One region of the Allobosea beijingensis genome, then DNA from elsewhere that is predicted to be linked to it. Evidence: predicted binding sites of a transcription regulator. Region 1 holds the regulator's gene; each other region holds the start of a gene.
The links. The regulator LexA, encoded in region 1, represses DNA repair genes until DNA is damaged. The targets are predictions, from matches to a motif close to TGTTCNNNNTGTGTTCNG.
Positions count from the first base shown of each region.

Region 1 (4,906 bases):
AATTCCTGACCGAAGCGCGCGAGGCTGCCGGCCTGCCGGCTCTGCGCAAGGATTTCCTCTACGAGCCCTATCAGGTCTACGAGGCCCGCGCCTGGGGCGCCGATTGCATCCTGATCATCATGGCCGGCGTCGACGACGCCACCGCCAGGGCCTTGAACAAGACCGCGCGCGAACTCGGCATGGACGTTCTCGTCGAGGTCCATGACGATGCCGAGCTCGACCGGGCGCTGAAGCTCGAAAGCAGGATGCTCGGCATCAACAACCGCGACCTGCGCAGCTTCAATGTCGATCTCGCGGCAACCGAACGTCTGGCGCCGCGTGTCCCGGCTGACCGGATCGTGATCAGCGAGAGCGGCATCTTCACCCATGCCGACATCGCCCGGCTCAACCGCAGCGGCGTCAACAGCTTCCTCGTCGGCGAGAGCCTGATGCGGCAGGCCGACGTCACCGCCGCGACGCAGGCGCTGCTCACCGGCAAGGCCGTCGCGGCGTGAGCCGGCTCAGCCATCTCGACGCGCAAGGTCAGGCGCATATGGTCGATGTCGGCGGCAAGGCCGAGACGACCCGCATGGCGATCGCCGAAGGCCAGATCGTCATGGCGCCGGAGACGATCGCGATCGTGCGCGACGGCAACGCCAAGAAGGGCGATGTGCTCGGGACCGCGCGCCTCGCCGGCATCATGGCGGCGAAGCGCACCCATGAACTGATCCCGCTCTGCCACCCGCTGCTCCTGAGCAAGATCGCCGTCGATCTCGATATCGACGAGGCTTTGCCGGGCGTGCGCGTGCGTGCAGAGGTCAAGATGAAGGGCCAGACCGGCGTCGAGATGGAGGCGCTGACCGCCGTCTCCGTCGCCTGTCTCACCGTCTACGACATGGTCAAGGCCGTCGACCGGGCGATGCGGATCGAGAATATCCGCCTGCTGCACAAATCCGGCGGCCAGTCCGGCGACTACGAGGCGAAGCAAGGCTAATGGCACTCACCCCGGTCCCCGTCGCACGCAAGGCACTGCTCGACAGCATTCCGGGGCCGACCGGTGCGGAAACCCTGCCGCTCGCGCAATGCGCCTGGCGGGTGCTGGCGGGCGAGGTCAAGGCGCTGAGGACGCAACCGCCCTTCGCCAATTCGGCCATGGACGGCTACGCCGTGCGCGGCGACGAGATGTCGGAAGGCGTCTCGCTCTCGGTCATCGGCGAATCCGCCGCCGGACGGGCCTATGAGGGCGCCGTCGGGCCAGGTCAGACCGTGCGCATCTTCACCGGCGCGCCGGTGCCTGAGGGCGCGGACACCATCCTGATGCAGGAAGACGCCGATGGCGTCGGCAGCCCGGTGATCCGTGTCCGGATACCACCGGCGAAAGGGAAATTCCTGCGCGCCGCCGGGCTCGATTTCCACGAAGGCGACGTGCTGCTGCAGGCCGGGCGCGTGCTCGACAGCGCCGCGCTCGGGCTTGCCGCCGCGATGGCGCATCCGACTCTGCCCGTTCGGCGCAAGCCACGGGTCGCGATTCTCGCTACGGGCGACGAGCTGGTCGCTCCGGGCGAGCCGGTCGGCCGCGCCCAGATCGTCGCCTCGAACTCGTTCTCGCTGGCCGCTCTGGTTGAAAAGGCCGGCGGGACCGTGCTCGATCTCGGCATCGCCCGCGACGACCATGCCGATCTCGCTGCGAAGATCGCAAGGGCGAGCGAGGCCGATGCCGATGCGCTGATCACGCTGGGCGGTGCCTCGGTCGGGGCGCACGATCTCGTACAGGAGGCGTTGACACGCGCCGGCATGGCTCTCGGCTTCTGGAAGATCGCGATGCGGCCGGGCAAGCCGATGATGACCGGGCGGCTTGGCCGGATGGTCGTGGTCGGCCTGCCGGGCAATCCCGTCTCCTCGATCGTCTGCGGCCACCTCTTCGTGCTGCCCTTGATCGAGGCGTTGCTCGGCATCGCCGATGTCGATCGCGACCGCAGCATTCCTGCCATTCTCGGCCGCGACATGCCCGGCAATGACGAGCGCGAGGACTACCTGCGCTCGGAGCTTGCGCTGACGTCTGAGGGCTGGGTCGCGACGCCTTTCGACCGGCAGGATTCCTCGATGCTCGGCACGCTGGCGCGGGCGCAGGCCCTGACGATCCGACCGGCCCATGCCGCTCCGGCGAAGAAGGGCGATGTCTGCCGGATCCTGCCCTTGCGGTAGCGGCTTGCGGAACACAAGCAGAACGCGTATAGTGTTCGTGCTTTGTTTCGATTCTGCGCTTTGAGGGGCTGGCGGCGACCATGCTGACACGCAAGCAACATGAACTCCTGCGCTTCATCCAGGAACGCTTGCGCGAAAGTGGCGTGCCGCCCTCCTTCGACGAGATGAAGGACGCACTCGACCTGCGCTCGAAATCCGGCATCCACCGCCTGATCATGGCGCTGGAGGAGCGTGGCTTCATCCGCCGCCTGCCGAACCGGGCGCGCGCGCTCGAAGTCATCAAGATGCCGGACGGGCTCGGCGCCCCGCAGCCGCGGCCCCGCTTCAGCCCCGCCGTCGTGCAAGGCGGCCTCGGTGCTCAGCCGAGCGTCGCCAAGCCTCGGCCCGCCGAGGACGATAGCCGGCATTCCATCGCCATTCCCGTCATGGGACGAATTGCGGCCGGCACGCCGATCTCCGCGATCCAGAGCCGCAGCCACACCGTCTCGCTGCCGCCGGACATGCTCGGCTCCGGCGAGCATTACGCGCTGGAAGTGCGCGGCGATTCGATGGTCGAGGCCGGCATTCTCGACGGCGACACCGTCGTCATCCGCCGGCAGGACACCGCCAATACCGGCGACATCGTCGTGGCGCTGATCGACGATGAGGAAGCAACGCTGAAGCGCTTGCGCAAGCGCGGCTCCTCGATCGCGCTCGAAGCCGCGAACCCGGCCTACGAGACCCGCGTACTCGGCCCCGACCGGGTCAAGATCCAGGGCCGCCTCGTCAACCTGATGCGGCGCTACTGAAGGCGCTCGGTATCGACCTCGGCTTCGGTGTCGGAGGCTGATGCAGGCTGCGCCGTTGCGGGTTGACTGGTCGGCGGGCTTGCCGACACAGCCGGACGCGGCTCGCGCCGGCGGGACCACGGACGATCGGCCGTGGTCGGTTCCGAAGTTCGGCTGCTCCATCCCGATGCCGTCCGGTAGAGCGAGGTCGCGCCATCGCGCGTGAGTGCCATACGTTCGACGAGCCTGGCCTTGCAGGCCCCGTTCCAGGGGATGGCGGTAACGACGAGATCGGCGCGCAGGCAGTCCTCGATGATGGCGAGGCGCTCGCGCGTGTAGGAGACGGTGCGCTTCTCGGCCGTCTGCGCGATGCAGGCCAGACGATCGCAGGCGATGCCGGCGCGCAAGCTGGGATCGTCGGGTGAACGGCTGTCGCCATCGGCGGCGAGCCATTGCTGCAGGACGAAGCGGCTGGGTTTGCCCGCTATCGCGAGGCGCCCGTCCGGGCCGCGCACGGCCAACCCGGAGCCGTCACGCTCGATCAGGATCTCCGGCCGCTCCGGCTTGCCGGCAATGGCCACGCCGAAGACCAGCGGCAGAGCCGCGAGCCAGCGCCAGGGCGTGGTCCAGAGCGTCAGCCAAAGCAGCGCCAGCGCGAAGCAGGCCAGCACAGCCGGACCGAAGGCGGCGAGCGTCACGGTGGAATGGTCGATGGTCGCGACCCAGCGTGCCACTTTCAGAACGACGTCGGAAGCGAGCCCCATCAACGCCCAGGCTGGCCAGTCCAGCCCGAACGGATAGGCCAGCACGCCGAACACCGCCGCCGGCATCACGAAAAGCGAGACGAAGGGCAGCGCCATGGCATTGCCGAGCAGGCCGAAGGGGTTGAAGGTCTGGAAATGATAGGCGCCGAAGGGCGCGGTCGCGGCGGTCGCCAGCATGGTGGTGACGAGGATGCCGAGCGCCGCGGTCCAGATCGGCCCGAGCGGCCAGGGCAAAGCCGATGGCGGCTCGCTGCGATCTCTTCTCTCCCAGCGTTCGGCGAAGGCGATCAGCGCCGCGACCGCACCGAATGACATCTGGAAGCTCGGCCCAAGCAGCGCTTCCGGCTCGCGCAGCAGCACGATCATCGCGGCGAGCGCGAGATTGCGCATGCTCAGCGCCGCACGATCGACCAGGATCGCGCCGAGCATCACCAGCGTCATGATCAGCGAGCGTTCGGTCGCGACATCGCTGCCCGAGAAGATGCAATAGGCGGTCGCACCGAGCATTGCGGCCACTGCCGCGAGCTTCTTGACCGGCCAGTGCAGCGCCACCGTCTGCGACAGGGCGAGCAGCGCGCGCACCAGCCAGAAGATCGTGCCGGCCGCCAGCACCATATGCAGGCCCGAGATCGAGACGATGTGGTAGATGCCGGCGGCGCGCAGGTCGTTGTTCGTGGCTTCCGTGATCAGGCCGCGCTTGCCGGTGACGAGCGCGGCGGCGACCGCGCCGCCCTGCCCGCCCCCGACCTCGGCGATGCGCTTCGTCAAGGCATTGCGGGCGCGGTCGATCATGACGTCGATCGCAAGGCGGGTGGGCATCGGATAGGGTGCCGGCGCGAGCGCGACCTTGCCGGAGATGCTGCCGACGGCGCCAATGCCGCGGAAGAAGGCGTCGCGACCGAAATCATAGCCACCCGCCCGCGCCGGTCCCGGCGGCGGCAGCAGGCGCGCGGTCGCGACGATATGGTCGCCCGGCGCCACGGCGCCGGAGCGCAGGCTTACGCGGACGCGCTTCGGTCTCTGCTCGGCCGGCACATTGGCGAGGTCCGTGACCAGGACCACGATCCGCGCGCCATTGTCGCGCGCTTCGACGCTCTCGACGAAGCCGGAGAGCTTTCCGATGCGCGAGCGCTCCAGCATCGGCGCGGCGATATCGGCGGTGCGCCAGACCCCCGCACCGAAGCCGGCGAA
Region 1 covers NZ_CP132359.1:1,625,024-1,629,929, reverse strand. Annotated here, with positions in the region: gene trpC (indole-3-glycerol phosphate synthase TrpC) at 1-494, shown strand, start outside; gene moaC (cyclic pyranopterin monophosphate synthase MoaC) at 491-973, shown strand; gene Q9235_RS07890 (molybdopterin molybdotransferase MoeA) at 973-2,184, shown strand; gene lexA (transcriptional repressor LexA) at 2,265-2,972, shown strand; gene Q9235_RS07880 (ComEC/Rec2 family competence protein) at 2,966-4,906, opposite strand, start outside.

Region 2 (4,906 bases), 680 kb from region 1:
GGCTGATCCTCGGCGGGCTTCTCCAGGGCATCAAGGTCGTCGACAAGCAGTTCGCCGGCGGCCCCTTCGACTGGCTGAGCCCGTTCACGGTGATGTGCGGCATCGGCGTCGTCATCGGCTATGCCACGCTCGGCGCGACCTGGCTGGTCTACAAGACGGACGGGGCGGTGGCCGAGCGGGCGCGCCGGCAGGCGAAGGCGCTTCTGCTGGGCCTGCTCGCCTTCGCCGTGCTGGTTTCGCTCTGGACGCCCTATGCGCATCCGCGCATCGCCGAACGCTGGTTCACGCCGTTCAACCTGATGCTGCTCTGGCCGCTGCCGGTGCTGACCGCCATCTGCGGCTATCTCGCCTGGAAGCGGCTGCACGGGGCACATGAGTTCACGCCCTTCGCCCTCACCATCGCGATCTTCGTGCTGTGCTTCCTCGGGCTCGCGATCTCGAACTACCCCTATCTGGTGCCGCCCGACCTGACGATCTGGGACACGGCAGCGGCACCGAGCTCGCATGTCTTCGTGCTGATCGGCGTCAGCTTCCTGCTGCCGACGATCCTGTTCTACACCGCGTTCGTGTACTGGACCTTCCGCGGCAAGGTCAGGATCGACAGCGGCTATCATTGACGGGAACCGCCGCAGTCACCCCGCGTTCAGGAGCAGCCTGCAAAGACGACTTGAGTTCCCCGCCTCTCCCGGCGAGATTGCGGAGGAGCTTCGCCGAGGACGCCTTCATGCAATGGGAAGATTATCGCCAGTCCGATAACCTCGAGGACAGGCGCGGAGGCGGCGGTGGCGGCGGCTTCGCCGGCATGCCCGGCGGACGAGGCGGTGTCGGCATCGGCACGATGGTGGTGCTCGGCCTGCTCGGCTGGGCGCTCGGCATCGATCCGCGCCTGCTCATCGGCGGAGCCGAACTGATCGGCGGCATCGGCGGGCGCGAGCAGACCCAGGAGACGCGCCGCTCCTCCGGCCCGCCGGAAGACCAGATGGGCCGCTTCGTCTCGGCCGTGCTGGCGCAGAACGAGGACATCTGGTCGAAGCTTCTGCCGCAGCAGGCCAATACCCGCTACCAGCCGCCCCGGCTCGTGCTGTTCTCAGGCGTCGACCGCTCCGGCTGCGGCACCGCGCAATCGGCGATGGGGCCGTTCTATTGCCCGGTCGACAAGAAGATCTATCTCGACACCTCCTTCTTCCAGGAGATGCAGCGCAAGCTCGGCGGCGGCGGCGATTTCGCCTATGCCTATGTGATCGGCCACGAGGTCGGCCACCACATCCAGAACCTGCTCGGCATCCTGCCCAAGGCGAACCAGATCCGCGAGCGCTCCTCCGAGCGCGACGCGAACGCGATCTCGGTGCGCATCGAATTGCAGGCGGACTGCTTCGCCGGCGTCTGGGCTCGCAACATCCAGGCGATGGGTCGGCTCGACCAGGGCGATATCGAGCAGGCGATGCGGACTGCCTCCGCCATCGGCGACGACAAGCTGCAGAAGGCGGCACAGGGCACGGTCGTGCCGGATTCCTTCACGCACGGCTCCTCGGCGCAGCGCACGAAATGGTTCACGACGGGCTTCCAGTCCGGCTCGATGCAGAGCTGCGACACGTTCCGGAATCAGGTCTAGCGCAGCATTCGCCTTCCAGGCCCGCGTCGACTTTCATCGTGAAGCGAAATTGCAGCCGCCAGAGGCAGGGGCTGTTCCGACCAGGCCTCGAAAGCAGAACGGGCCCAAACAGGGCCCGTTCTGCTTTCGCATTTGGCGCGGAGGGCTTTCATCCAGCCCTCCGCGTTGTTTTCATGGAGCCGTCAGCTCCAGAATCCTTCCTGGTGAACGCGAGGCGAGAACGTATCCTCGTCCTCCTTCTGCTCCTCGCGCTTGTCCTCATCGCGCTCCGCTTCGAGCGCAGAACAGGAATCGTGCCGTTCCAGCATGGGTCTCTCCTTTCGATGTCTGAGGGAGGTGCTTCAGGCGACCGTCAACATATAAACTTATGCTGCAATGCACAAGTTCCCAGGCAAAATGCTCTCCGCCATGCGTAGCCGGCATAGCGAATTCGCGGCATCGCAGCCTGCCGGAGCAGCCTAGCGCGCCCGCTCCCGCAAGACCGGCAGCCGCACCGGAGCCCGCTCGATACGGCCGGCGAGCGCCATCGCCTTGGGCATGACCAGCCCTGCCGCAAGCCCGCGACCGCCGATGGAGAACGCGATTCTCTCGCGCAGAGCCGCAGCGACCCCGCGCGACGGAATCAGCGCCGGCCTGCCAGCCGCGACCAGCAAATGGCGCTCCACCGCCTGTACCCAATGGGCCTGCGGCACATCGCCGGCCTCGAACAGGACCAGCCGATCGCCTCGCGCATGGGCGGCGGCATCCCGCCAGGCCTGCTCATGGTTCGTGCGGAGATAGCGGGCGCCCGTCGCGTCAGCCGCCCGCTCGGTCTCGGGCGAGCCGACCGTGTCGGCGAGAACGGCGTGGCCGAGGAAGCCTTCCGCCACTGCCGGAATCAGCACGGCGAGCGTCGCGGCAAGCGCCTGCTGGGAACCATCGCTGCGGATCACGGCTGTGAGCATGAGCGAAATCCTATGCCGCATCGCAGCACGCCACAATCCCGCCACTTGCCTTTTGTTCTCTATATGTTCACTCTACCTGAGACCAGAATGTGCCGATTCCCGGCGCGCGACGCGGTTCGAAAACCATGCCACAGGCCAGACCCACTTCACGGCCCTTCCCGGCGGCGCAGCCCCTGCGGCGGGCCGACAGGGAGCCGATCATCTCGGCGCCGGTCGTCGCCCCTGCCGATCCGATGGCCTATATCGGTCATCGCATCGATCCCGAGCGGCGGCGCGGGCGCGGCGCCACGATCAATCCCGGCGGGCGCTACGAGACCGAGCAGCGCGTCACCGAGGATGACGGCTGGGGCTCGCTGGAGGAGTCGCCGCCGTTCTCGACCGAGATCGCCTATGAGAAGGCGCGCACCATCATCACGCGCAACGACTCGCCGGACATCTCCTTCGATCGCTCGATCAATCCCTATCGCGGCTGCGAACATGGCTGCGTCTACTGTTTCGCGCGGCCGACCCATGCCTATCTCGGCCTGTCCCCCGGCCTCGATTTCGAGAGCAAGCTGACGGCCAAGCCGGACGCGGCGGCGCTTCTGGAAAAGGAACTCTCCTCCCCCTCCTACCAGCCGCGCACGATCGCGATCGGCACCAATACCGACGCCTATCAGCCGATCGAAAGGAAGCTCCGGATCATGCGCCAGATCCTGGAGATTCTGGCGAAGTTCAACCATCCGGTCGGCATCGTCACGAAATCGGCGCTGGTGCAGCGCGACATCGATATCCTCGCCCCGATGGCGGAGAAGGGGCTGGTCAAGGTCGCGCTCTCGGTGACGACGCTCGATCCGAAGACAGCGCGCGGCATGGAGCCCCGCGCCGCCTCGCCGGCCAAGCGCCTGGAGACGATCCGCAAGCTGTCCGAGGCCGGGATTCCCGTCACGGTGCTGGTTGCGCCGATCGTCCCGGCGATCAACGAGCACGAGATCGAGCGCATCCTCGACGCGGCGAAGGCAGCGGGCGCGGAGGCCGCGGGCTATGTCCTGCTGAGATTGCCGCTCGAGGTCCGCGACATCGTGCAGGAATGGCTGCTGACGCATCATCCCGACAAGCTGCGCCACGTGATGTCGCTGATCCGCTCGACGCGCGGCGGCAAGGATTACGATTCGCAATGGGGCCAGCGCATGGTCGGCTCCGGCCCCTATGCCTGGATGATCGGGCGGCGCTTCGAGATGGCGGCCGAACGCATCGGGTTCAACGCGACGCGGCGCCGGCTGCGGACCGATCTCTTCGTGAAGCCTGAGAAGGAGAAGGCGCAGTTGAGCTTGTTTTGAGGCATTGGCTCACCAGCCTGAACGGTGGAGCGCGTTCAGGCCGCTCTGGCCCCGCGCCCCACTCTGCTGCATAACCCCGCCATGCCCGCCGATTTCAACCGCGAGACCTCCGCCATCGCCAACGGCCTGTGGCCGCTGGCCGGCATAGACGAGGTCGGGCGCGGGCCGCTCGCGGGGCCGGTGGTTGCGGCTGCTGTGGTCCTCGATCCCGCACGGGTTCCTCACGGCCTCGACGATTCGAAGAAGCTGCCGGCGTCCATCCGCGAGGAGCTTTTCGGCGAGATCATGGAGCGGGCGCTGGCCGTCTCCGTCGCCAGCGTGACGGCGATCGAAATCGACGCCATCAATATCCGCCAGGCGACCCTGCTGGCGATGCGCCGGGCCGTCGCCGGCCTGCCTCTTGCGCCGCTTCACGTCCTGGTCGACGGCAACGACCCCCCGCAATTCGCCTGCTCCTGCGAAGCGATCATCCAGGGCGACGGGCAGATCGCCTCGATCGCGGCGGCCTCGATCGTCGCCAAGGTGACGCGCGACCGGATGATGGCGCGGCTGTGCAAGCGCTATCCGGCTTATGGTTTCTCCGGCCATGTCGGCTACGCGACGCCGCAGCATCGCAAGGCGATCGCCGCACACGGCCCCTGCCCCGAGCACCGCTATTCCTTCGCGCCAGTGAAGGGCGTCTGGTTCCGATAGAGTTCCCTCGCCTCACGCGCCATTCCCGGGCGGAGCGAAGCGCAGATCCGAGAATCTCGGGCTCAAGGAGGCTCCGGCATCCGCTGGTCACGAGATGCTCGGGTCAAACCCGAGCATGACGGCCTGTTCCAGCCGAAATGGGGAGCGGGCCGTCTGGCAGTCTGCCGCAACGGCAGCCCCAAACCTTAACGTCCGTTTACGAATTTCTCTTGATTCCCAAAGGGCTAGGCAAAAGTTGCAGCCCCAGAATGACACGCATTTTTTTCAAAGCGGAAACCCGACCTTTACCCTGTCTGACCAATATCGCCCTCGTTGAAGTTGCGTAACGGTCTTGGCGT
Region 2 covers NZ_CP132359.1:2,307,048-2,311,953, reverse strand. Annotated here, with positions in the region: gene cydB (cytochrome d ubiquinol oxidase subunit II) at 1-617, shown strand, start outside; gene ypfJ (KPN_02809 family neutral zinc metallopeptidase) at 725-1,612, shown strand; gene Q9235_RS11135 (hypothetical protein) at 1,795-1,920, opposite strand; gene Q9235_RS11130 (hypothetical protein) at 2,071-2,556, opposite strand; gene Q9235_RS11125 (PA0069 family radical SAM protein) at 2,790-3,875, shown strand; gene Q9235_RS11120 (ribonuclease HII) at 3,957-4,568, shown strand.
Region 2: Q9235_RS11125 (PA0069 family radical SAM protein) is a predicted target of LexA. The motif match lies at 2,610-2,627, and genes of this name have one in related genera.

Region 3 (4,906 bases), 1.1 Mb from region 1:
ATCGAGGCGCGCAATGGCGCCCGCGTCCTCGTCGTCAACGTCATGGGCCGGCTGTTCATGGATGCGCTCGACGATCCCTTCGCGGCGGTCGAGCGCGAGCTCTCGGCCTGCCCGCTCGGCGAAGTCGCGGACGCCGTCATCGTCGACGTCCATGCCGAGGCGACCAGCGAGAAGCAGGCCATGGGCTATTTCCTGGACGGCCGCGCCAGCCTCGTCGTTGGCACCCACACCCATGCACCGACCTCCGACACCCGCATCCTGCCCGCCGGCACGGCCTACCAGTCCGACGCAGGCATGTGCGGCGACTACGATTCCGTGCTCGGCATGCAGAAGGACGAGCCGGTGCGCCGCTTCCTGCAGAAGGTGCCTGGCGCCCGCCTCGAGCCGGCGACCGGCGAAGGCACGCTCTCCGGCGTCGCGGTCGATATCGACGATGCGACCGGCCTGGCCAAAGCGGTCTGGGCGGTGCGCGTCGGCCCGCATCTCAGCCAGGCCGTGCCGGAAGCCTGGATTTCCTGACGCTTTACGGCCCGCGCAGCGCTTGCGCGCGGGCGGAGCCGGCGCCTATAAGGCCGGCTTCCAGCGCTTTCCGCCGCAACCTCTGAAGGTAACGAGCTCCCATGGCCGGCCATTCACAGTTCAAGAACATCATGCACCGCAAGGGCAAGCAGGATGCCGTGCGCTCCAAGCTGTTCTCGAAACTGGCCCGCGAAATCACCGTCGCCGCCAAGCTGGGCATGCCCGACATCAACATGAACCCGCGCCTGCGCATGGCCGTGCTTGCCGCGCGCGCCGAGAACATGCCCAAGGACAACATCCAGCGCGCCATCAACAAGGCCGCCGGCGGCGAAGGCGACAACTATGACGAGGTCCGTTACGAGGGCTACGGCCCGGGCGGCGCCGCCGTCATCGTCGAGGCGCTGACCGACAACCGCAACCGCACCGCTTCCGCCGTGCGCTCCTACTTCACCAAGTCGGGCGGTGCGCTGGGCGAGAGCAACTCCGTCTCCTTCATGTTCAACCGCGTCGGCGAGATCAGCTACTCGTCCGAGGCCGGCGACGCCGACAAGGTGATGGAAGCCGCGATCGAGGCCGGCGCCGACGATGTGATCTCGGACGAGAACGGCCACACCATCCTCTGCGCCTTCGATGCTCTGAACGAGGTCTCCAAGGCGCTCGAAGCGTCGCTGGGTGCTCCGGCCTCTGCCAAGCCCGTCTGGCGCCCGACGACGAGCGCCCCGCTCGACGAAGACAAGGCCGCCTCGATGATGCGTTTGATGGAAGCCCTCGACAACGACGACGACGTCCAGAACGTCTTCGCCAATTTCGAGATCGCCGACGACATCATGGCCAAGCTCAGCGCCTGAGCCGAAGCCAACGCCTTCTGCATCATGGCCGGGCTCGTCCCGGCCATTTGCGTCTTTGCAGCCTCGCCATAGCGCTGAAAACGCGGATGCTCCGCGACGTCTCCTACCGCCCGATCACCACGTCCCAGAGCGGCAGGCTGATCAGCGCGCTGAGAAAGATCACCAGATAGGCCCCGCGCCGGAACGTCTCCTCCGAGGCCAGCCGGAAGCCATGGGTGCCGGCCCAGAGCCCGATGCCGTAGACGGCGAAGAGTGGCACTGCCATCAGCAAGGCGCCTCCGGTCAGGATTCCCTTCCACCATAGCACCGCGCCGCTGATCAGCGTCGAGACGCCGAAGAAGGCCTGCAGGTTGGCCCGCGTCTTGTGCCGGTCGTTGCGCTGGGCGCCGAGCCAGAACACGGCGAGCGGCATGCCACCGATCGAGGCCATGCCGTTGAACAGCCCGGACAGCGCGCCGACACCGAGCGAAAGCGGGATCGTCGGTCGCCCGTGATAGCGCCAGCCCGACGCCATCAATGCGACCGCGATCAGCACCAGCGTGGCCAGCACCCAGCGCATCGTCTCGCGGTCGAGCCAGATCAGCAGCCAGATGCCGGCAGGCAGCGCCAGCGTCGCAGTCAGCAGCAGCGGCAGGATTTCGCGCCATTCGGCCGTCCTGGCGCTGCGGGCCGCGATCGGCAATGCGAAGGGCAGATCGATGAACCAGATCAGGCCCAGCGCCGCGACCGGCCCGAGCACGACCGAGGCCAGCGGCATGAACACCATGGCGAAGCCGAAGCCGGTGAAGCCGCGCACCAGCCCGCCGAGCAGCGTCGCGGCCAGCAGGACGGCGATGCCGTCGGCGCTGACGCCCGGCATGAAGGAAGACAGGATCGAGGACATGGAGCCGGCTGAGGAGAAGAAAGATGCGACGGACCATGCCCGCAGGCCTGCGGCAAGAACAACTTTCCTTTTTGATGTCATCGATCAGGGGAATTCATCCCGCCCGGTCGCGTGCTCGTCTCGGCGCGGGACAAATCCGAAACATCCGCTAGTTTGCAGGCATCATGGCTCCTCCGATTCGCATCCTCGGCATCGATCCCGGCCTCCGGAAAACCGGCTGGGGCATCGTGATTTCGGAAGGCAGCAAGCTCTCCTTCGTCGCCTGCGGCTGCGTCGAGAGCGACGGCGCCCTGCCGCTCGGCCAGCGCCTTCGGCAATTGCATGAGGGCCTCAACAAGGTTCTTGTCACGCATCGCCCGCACGAGGCCGCCGTCGAGGAGACCTTCATCAACCGCGACCCGCAATCGGCGCTGAAGCTCGGCCAGGCCCGCGGCATCGCGCTGGTCGTGCCGGCGCTCGCCGGGCTCGATGTCGCGGAATATGCCGCCAACCTCGTCAAGAAGACCGTGGTCGGCGTCGGCCATGCCGACAAGAAGCAGGTCCAGGCGATGATCCGGGTGCTGCTGCCAAAGGCCGAGACCTCCTCGGCCGACGCGGCGGATGCGCTCGCCGTCGCGATCTGCCATGCCCAGCATCGCGGCATGAAGGCGCTGGTCGCGCAGATGCGCGTGGCAGGATGATGATGGCGGCCGGGGGAACGAGACGATGATCGGCAAGCTTAAGGGCCTGATCGATTCCTATGGCGAGGACCACGTCATCATCGACGTGCAGGGCGTCGGCTATGTCGTGCAGTGCTCGGCGCGCACGCTCCAGCGCCTGCCCCAGCCCGGCGAGGCTGCCGCGCTCTCGATCGAGACCCATGTCCGCGAGGATGCGATCCGCCTCTACGGCTTCATGTCCGACAATGAGCGCGACTGGTTCCGCCTGATGCAGGTCGTGCAGGGCGTCGGCGCCAAGGTCGCGCTGGCGATCCTCTCGACGCTCGATCCGGGTGGGCTCGCTACTGCCATCGCCACCAACGACAAGGCTGCGATCGCGCGCGCTCCGGGCGTCGGCCCCAAGCTGGCGCAGCGCCTCTGCGCCGAGCTCAAGGACAAGGCCCCGGCCTTCGGCCATATCGATCCGGGCGTGGTCCAGCTCTCCGGCGCGCTGGAGGACAGGAAGCTGCCGCAGCCGATCGCCGACGCCGTGTCCGCGCTCGCCAATCTCGGCTATCCTCAGGCCCAGGCGGTGGCCGCCGTGGCGGCTGCGGCCAAGGCCGCCGGCGATGGGGCCGGCACGGCCCAGCTCATCAAGCTGGGCCTGAAGGAACTGGCCAAGTGAGCGAAACGCCCGACGAGCTTCAATTGCGCGTCGTCACCGACAAGACCGAGCTCTGCCGCATCATGCTGGCGAGCTGGGGCTCGCAGAGCATGATGATCGACCTCCACGTCTATGACGTCGCCGAGATCGACGCGCTCGGCCTCTACGAGCCTTCGGGCCGCACCGCGGCGCTGGCGAGCTGGACGCTCCGTGGCGACACCGCCTATCTCTGCGCGCTCCATTCGTTGAGGCCCGGCGAAGGTGTCGCGATCCAGATGCTCGACGCCGTCATCTTCGCGGCGCGCAAGGCCGGCGCCAAGAAGCTCAAGGCGATGCTGACCAATGACAACATGCCGGGCATGACCTTCTACCAGCGCCGCGGCTTCCGCCTCTCGGGCCTTTATCTCGAGGCGATCGACGCCTATCGCTCGGTCGTGCCTGATATCATCAAGACGGGGTACAAGGACATTCCGATTCACGACGCCATCGAGCTGGAGATCGTGCTGTGAGCGAACCCAAACGCTCCGGCCTGATGACGGCCGAACGCCGCGACGACGACAGCGAAACCTCGCTGCGTCCGCTCTCGCTGTCCGATTTTACCGGTCAGGCGGCCGCCCGCGCCAATCTCCAGGTCTTCATCAACGCCGCCAAGAGCCGCGGCGACGCGCTCGACCACGTCCTCTTCGTCGGCCCGCCCGGCCTCGGCAAGACGACGCTGGCGCAGATCGTGTCGCGCGAACTCGGCGTCAATTTCCGCTCGACCTCCGGCCCGGTCATCGCCAAGGCCGGCGACCTCGCGGCCCAGCTCACCAACCTCGAAGAGCGCGACGTGCTCTTCATCGACGAGATCCACCGCCTCAACCCTGCCGTCGAGGAAATCCTCTATCCCGCGATGGAGGATTATCAGCTCGATTTGATCATCGGCGAAGGCCCGGCCGCCCGCTCGGTCAAGATCGACCTGCCGAAGTTCACCCTCGTCGGCGCCACCACCCGCGCCGGCCTCCTGACCACGCCGCTGCGTGATCGCTTCGGCATCCCGATCCGCCTGCAGTTCTACACGGTCGAGGAATTGCAGGGCATCGTCGCGCGTGGCGCCCGCGTGCTCGGCGTGCCGATGTCTGACGACGGCGCCAACGAGATCGCCAAGCGCTCCCGCGGCACGCCGCGCATCGCCGGGCGCCTGCTGCGCCGGGTGCGCGACTTCGCCATCGTCGACGGCGATCCGATCGTCACCCGCAAGGTCGCCGACAAGGCGCTCTCTCTGCTGGACGTCGACGCGATCGGCCTCGACCAGATGGACCGGCGCTACCTCACCACGGTCGCGGTCAATTTCGGCGGCGGCCCGGTCGGAATC
Region 3 covers NZ_CP132359.1:544,345-549,250, forward strand. Annotated here, with positions in the region: gene Q9235_RS02710 (TIGR00282 family metallophosphoesterase) at 1-519, shown strand, start outside; gene Q9235_RS02715 (YebC/PmpR family DNA-binding transcriptional regulator) at 621-1,367, shown strand; gene Q9235_RS02720 (sulfite exporter TauE/SafE family protein) at 1,471-2,250, opposite strand; gene ruvC (crossover junction endodeoxyribonuclease RuvC) at 2,415-2,930, shown strand; gene ruvA (Holliday junction branch migration protein RuvA) at 2,956-3,573, shown strand; gene Q9235_RS02735 (GNAT family N-acetyltransferase) at 3,570-4,061, shown strand; gene ruvB (Holliday junction branch migration DNA helicase RuvB) at 4,085-4,906, shown strand, end outside.
Region 3: ruvC (crossover junction endodeoxyribonuclease RuvC) is a predicted target of LexA. The motif match lies at 2,377-2,394, and genes of this name have one in related genera.

Region 4 (4,906 bases), 2.2 Mb from region 1:
GCGCCGCGGCGAGCCTGCATAACCTCGATGCCATGTCGCGGCTCCAGCGCCCGGATCAGCACGGCGCCATTGCCGGTCGCCACGACGTTGAAACACCAGTGAATGCCATAGGACCGGTAGACGTAAGCATGCCAAGCGGGGCCGAACATTGCCGCGTTGGTTCTGGTCGGCCCGCGGAAGCTATGCGAGGCGGGGTCGTTGGCGAGATAGGCTTCGGTTTCAACGATCGTCCCACCCACGCCCTCGACCAGAAGCTCCATGCCGATGAGTCTAGGGGCGAGTTCGAATGCGTTCAGCGTCGACAGTCCCGTGGAAACTCCAAGCATTTTGTTTCTCTGCGCCGAGGGCGAAGCCTGCAACGGCGATCGTTGTTTTGGTGCGTCAGACCGTTGCCTGCAGCAAGCGCGAAATCGCTTCCACGACTTGCCGAAGTTGCAGCGGTTTCACCAGCCTCTCGACGCCTGCGAAGTCGGGAGGAATGATATCGGCGTCGTAGCCGGTGACAAAAACGAAGGGAATGCCGTTTTCCTGCAGATGCTCGGCGAGCTTGAACGACGCACCATGACCGAGATTGATATCAAGGACCACGGCATCCGGCGTTTGCATGGCCAATTCCGCCTGAGCCGCCACTTCGTTTCCGCAAGGACCGATAACCGTCGCGCCGGCCCCCTGAAGTGCGCGCGCGGTATCGGTGGCGATGTACTCGTCCTCCACGATCAGAATGTGGTAGCCGTGGAGATCCGGTGCCCCCGTCATGTCGAGTGCTCCTCCAAATACGGTCAATCTCTGCGGCGCTCCCGTCTCGAAGACGCTCGCACCGTCAGCCAGCGGGAACTCCAGGTGGCACTGGGCTTTGCCTGCTTCGATGACAACGCTCCCCTGCCCGCCTAGTTCGTAGGGTACGCGAGCTTCGATCAGCTCGCGGCCAAATCCTCGTCGTCGCGGCACTGTTGCCGCGGCAATTGGCGCTGCGGCTGATCCGCTTTCCGTCCATACGAAGCGGAGCCAGGGGATGCCGCGCTTGACGAAGGTGGCCCATTCCACCTTGACCCTCCCGTCGGCTACGGACAGGGCGCCGTACTTCATCGCGTTGGTGCCGAGCTCATGAACCGCCAGCGTCAAGATCTCCGCCGCTTTGGGAGAGAGGGAAATGTCCGGCCCTTCGATCCAATACTGCCCCTCGTGCTGTGCCTGCACGCTGACCTCGTCATGAACGACATCTCTGATATTCACGCTGAGATTGGCGCCGCGTGTGAGGAGGGCCTGGACCCGCGCCAGAGCCAGGAGCCGGCCAGATAGGATATCGGCGTAATCCTGCACACTTGAGGCTCGTTCTCCGGTTCGCACAGTGACCGAACGCACGATGGCCAGGACATTGCGCACGCGGTGCTGAAGCTCGGCGAGCAGAGTGGCTTGGTGTCCGGCCGCGAGTTTCGCTTCAGTGATGTCCTGCGCGATCGACCCGATGCGCTGGATGTCACCGTCGCCACCGCAAAGCGGAAATCCGGTGCTTCGGATCCAGCGAAACGCGAGGTCGCCCGCCCGCTGAATACGGTATTCCTGGACGACGACCTCGCCAGCGCTGACGCGCTCGACATTCCTCGAAGCTTCATCACGTTCTTCAGGGATGATCAGGGCGTTGAGCAGCCTGGCGTCGGCTAGCACCGCCTGCGGGGTGACGCCAAAGATCGTCTGCACTGCCGGGCTGACATATTCAAAGTCCCAGCTATGGGCATTTCTGACCCAGATGGCATCCGAGGAAGAGGCGCCTAGCTGCTGGAAGCGCTCCTCGCTTTCGCGAAGCGACGCTTCGGCAGCCCTGCGATACCTCGCTTCGAGGTCGCGGCCGATGATGATGCCGGCCGTGTTGGTGACGAGGTTCGCAACCTCGATATCCGAGGAGCCCGCTTTTGCCGGCTGCGGCCAGTAAAGAGCGAACGTGCCGACAAATTCCCCTTTGCGGGAATGGATCGGAAAGCTCCAGCAGCCGCGATACTGGAAGCGACGGGCCATCTCGCGCCATGGCTCCGAGCACACCTCCTCCTCGACATCGGTCGTCAGAACTGCTTCGCCTGTGGCAGTTGCAAGGCTGCTGGCGAGCGAATCCTGCCCGATCAGGAAGCCATCCACGGCCGCGGCATAGTCCTCCGACATGCCGACGACGTGCCGGAGCGACGTTCTCTCGTCATTAGCGAGATAAAACGCGAAGCGGGTGCCGCAACCGTACTGAGCTGTTACCGCACCTCCCAAAATGCCTAATGATGCCGTGAGAGGCTCTCCGTTCAAGGCGCATTCGAGAGCCTCTCGCTGGCTCGCCAGCAGCGCCTCGTTGCGCTTGCGATCCGTAACGTCCACGAAGACGTTGATTGCGCCCGTTATGTTGCCGGCATCGTCAAAGATCGGGTCAATATTCACGTTGGCGATCAGGCGCGTGCCGTCCGGCTGCTCGATCACCACCTCCGGATCGCGCCCCGCTCGGCCATCCCGCAGCGCATCCGCCATGGGGCAGTCCTCATGCCTCAGCAGGTGGCCGTCCGGCGTCCACATGCGAAACGAACCGCAATATCGTTCCTGATCGTCCCCAAGCGGCGGCTCGCGTCCCCAGATCTCGACGGCTTTCCGGTTGAAAAAGGTGAGGCGACCGGCAGCATCGCAAGTATAGACCGCCGCGGGCATGAGCGCGACCAAGCTTGCCGTGAAGCTGTCGGGGAAACCTTGGCGATGTGCGATCGGCTTATCCATGCGGACGATGTCTCCGCTGCGGATGAGCCATCCTACCTAAACCCGGCGGGTTTCGCATCAGCAGTCGCTCATCGGCCCCTGCCCGCCAGCATGGCCAGCAGGGAGTGGAACCGTCTTCGATCGCGATCGTATCGCTAGCCCACATCGCCACGCAGCTTCAGGAGCTCGTTGAGATGGTCCTGCTTGGCGTTGATCTGCTCCTGCAGGTTTTCTTCCTGCGCGGCTCCGGAGGCGGCTGCCGCGAGTTGGGTCAAATCCGAAACCTGCCGGCGCAGGAGAGCGATCTGGTCGTTGAGAGCTTCGCGATTGCCATTGGCCATGCTGGTGGTATCCACTCAAATGGATCGTCATCGCCCTCTGGGCTCCAGAGTCAGGACGCCCGAGCGGCCTCGCTGTTCCACCACCTGCAGATTGTTCAAGGGCACCGGTTGCTTGCCCCATCGAAGCCGTCGGGCTGAATTCAGGCTGGCGCGAGAGCCTGCGAGAGCCTATACCGACTGATCGTTCTTTATTTGTTCCGGAACTTCATGACACGCCGATCAGGCAGCGCTGATCTTCCCCTGCATTACGGCCGCGTTCCGCCCTGGCTGGGCGAGCGCATGGCCAGGCTGGGCAGCGTGATCTGCGAGGCGATCATCCAGCACTACGGTCGCGACGAGTTACTCCGGCGGCTCGCGCATCCCTTCTGGTTCCAGTCCTTCGGCGCGATCATGGGAATGGACTGGCACTCCTCGGGCATCACGACCAGCGTGATCGGGGCTTTGAAGCGCGGCCTGACGCCGCTCGCCGGCGAGCTCGGGCTCCATGTCTGCGGCGGACGCGGCAACCAGTCCCGCCGCACCCCGGCGGAGCTGGAGCAGATCGGTGGGAAGGTCGGGTTCGACGGAGCGGCGCTGGCTCAGGCGAGCCGGCTCGTCGCGAAGGTCGACAGCGCCGCGGTGCAGGACGGCTTCGACCTCTACCTGCACGGCTTCTTCGTGACGGATGACGGGCACTGGACGGTCGTGCAGCAGGGCATGAATGGCGATGGCGGGATGGCGCGGCGTTATCACTGGCATTCCGAGGGGCTCGGCAGCTTCGTCGAGGCGCCTCATGCGGCGATCGAGGGCCGTAGCACCGGTAATATCGTCAACCTGACGGATGCACGCGCGGATCGTGCCCGTACGGCGCAGGTCGCGATGCTTCGCGACGAAGGGCCTGATGCGATCGTCAGAGAGCTAGCTGCGCTCCAACCGAAGCGCGCTTGCGCCGATCAAGTGGCTCCGCAACTAACCCTGCCGCATCTCGTGATGCCTTCGCATCATGATGTGAAGCCCAAAGACGTCATGGCGCGCCGCCTTCATGGTGCGCTTGCCGCCGCGGCCGACCGGGGCCCGAGCGATTTTTCCGAGCTTCTGCTCGTGCCCGGCATTGGTGCTCGTACCGTACGCTCTCTCGCGATGGTCGCGGAAGTGCTGCATGGTGCGCCATGCCGTTTCAGTGATCCCGCGCGCTTTTCGCTCGCGCATGGCGGCAAGGATCGCCAGCCCTTCGCCGTACCGACCAAGGTCTATGATCAGACGATCGGTGTCCTTCGTTCGGCCGTCGACCGGGCGAAGCTCGGTCAGGAGGATCGCCTTGCCGCGATCGCGCGGCTGGACGGCGAGAGTCGCCGGCTGGAACAGAGTGCGACAGGTCCGACGCTCGTCGAGTATGTCGCCGAGGAGCGCCGACGCTCGCCGGAGTACGGCGGCCGAAGCGTCTTCGGATGGGAGAGGCCGGATGGAGGCTGCGAAAAAGACAACGAGGCGAAATTCCGACGTCGGTAGGATACCCCTCGCTACTGCAGCGCTATGGCCGCGAGTCGAATCCAGGCGGGGGCATGGTCGCTGGCCTTGTCCCAGCCACGCACGTGGCGATCGACACCCGCCGCTTCCAGACGCGCGACCAGATCCGGGCTCAGAAGCAGATGGTCAAGGCGTAGGCCGGCATCGCGTCCCCATGCGTTTCTGAAATAATCCCAGAATGTGTAGATGCGGTCTTCGGGGTGAAGCTTGCGCAATGCGTCCGTCCAGCCTTGCGCGAGAAGCGCCTCGAAGGCGCGCCGGACCTCGGGACGAAATAGAGCATCGCCCAGCCAGCGCTCGGGCTTGTAGACGTCTCGCTCGGTCGGAATGACATTGAA
Region 4 covers NZ_CP132359.1:3,794,640-3,799,545, reverse strand. Annotated here, with positions in the region: gene Q9235_RS18140 (DNA-3-methyladenine glycosylase) at 1-326, opposite strand, end outside; gene Q9235_RS18135 (PAS domain S-box protein) at 382-2,742, opposite strand; gene Q9235_RS18130 (hypothetical protein) at 2,877-3,077, opposite strand; gene Q9235_RS18125 (DUF763 domain-containing protein) at 3,270-4,550, shown strand; gene xth (exodeoxyribonuclease III) at 4,562-4,906, opposite strand, start outside.
Region 4: Q9235_RS18125 (DUF763 domain-containing protein) is a predicted target of LexA. The motif match lies at 3,245-3,262, and genes of this name have one in related genera.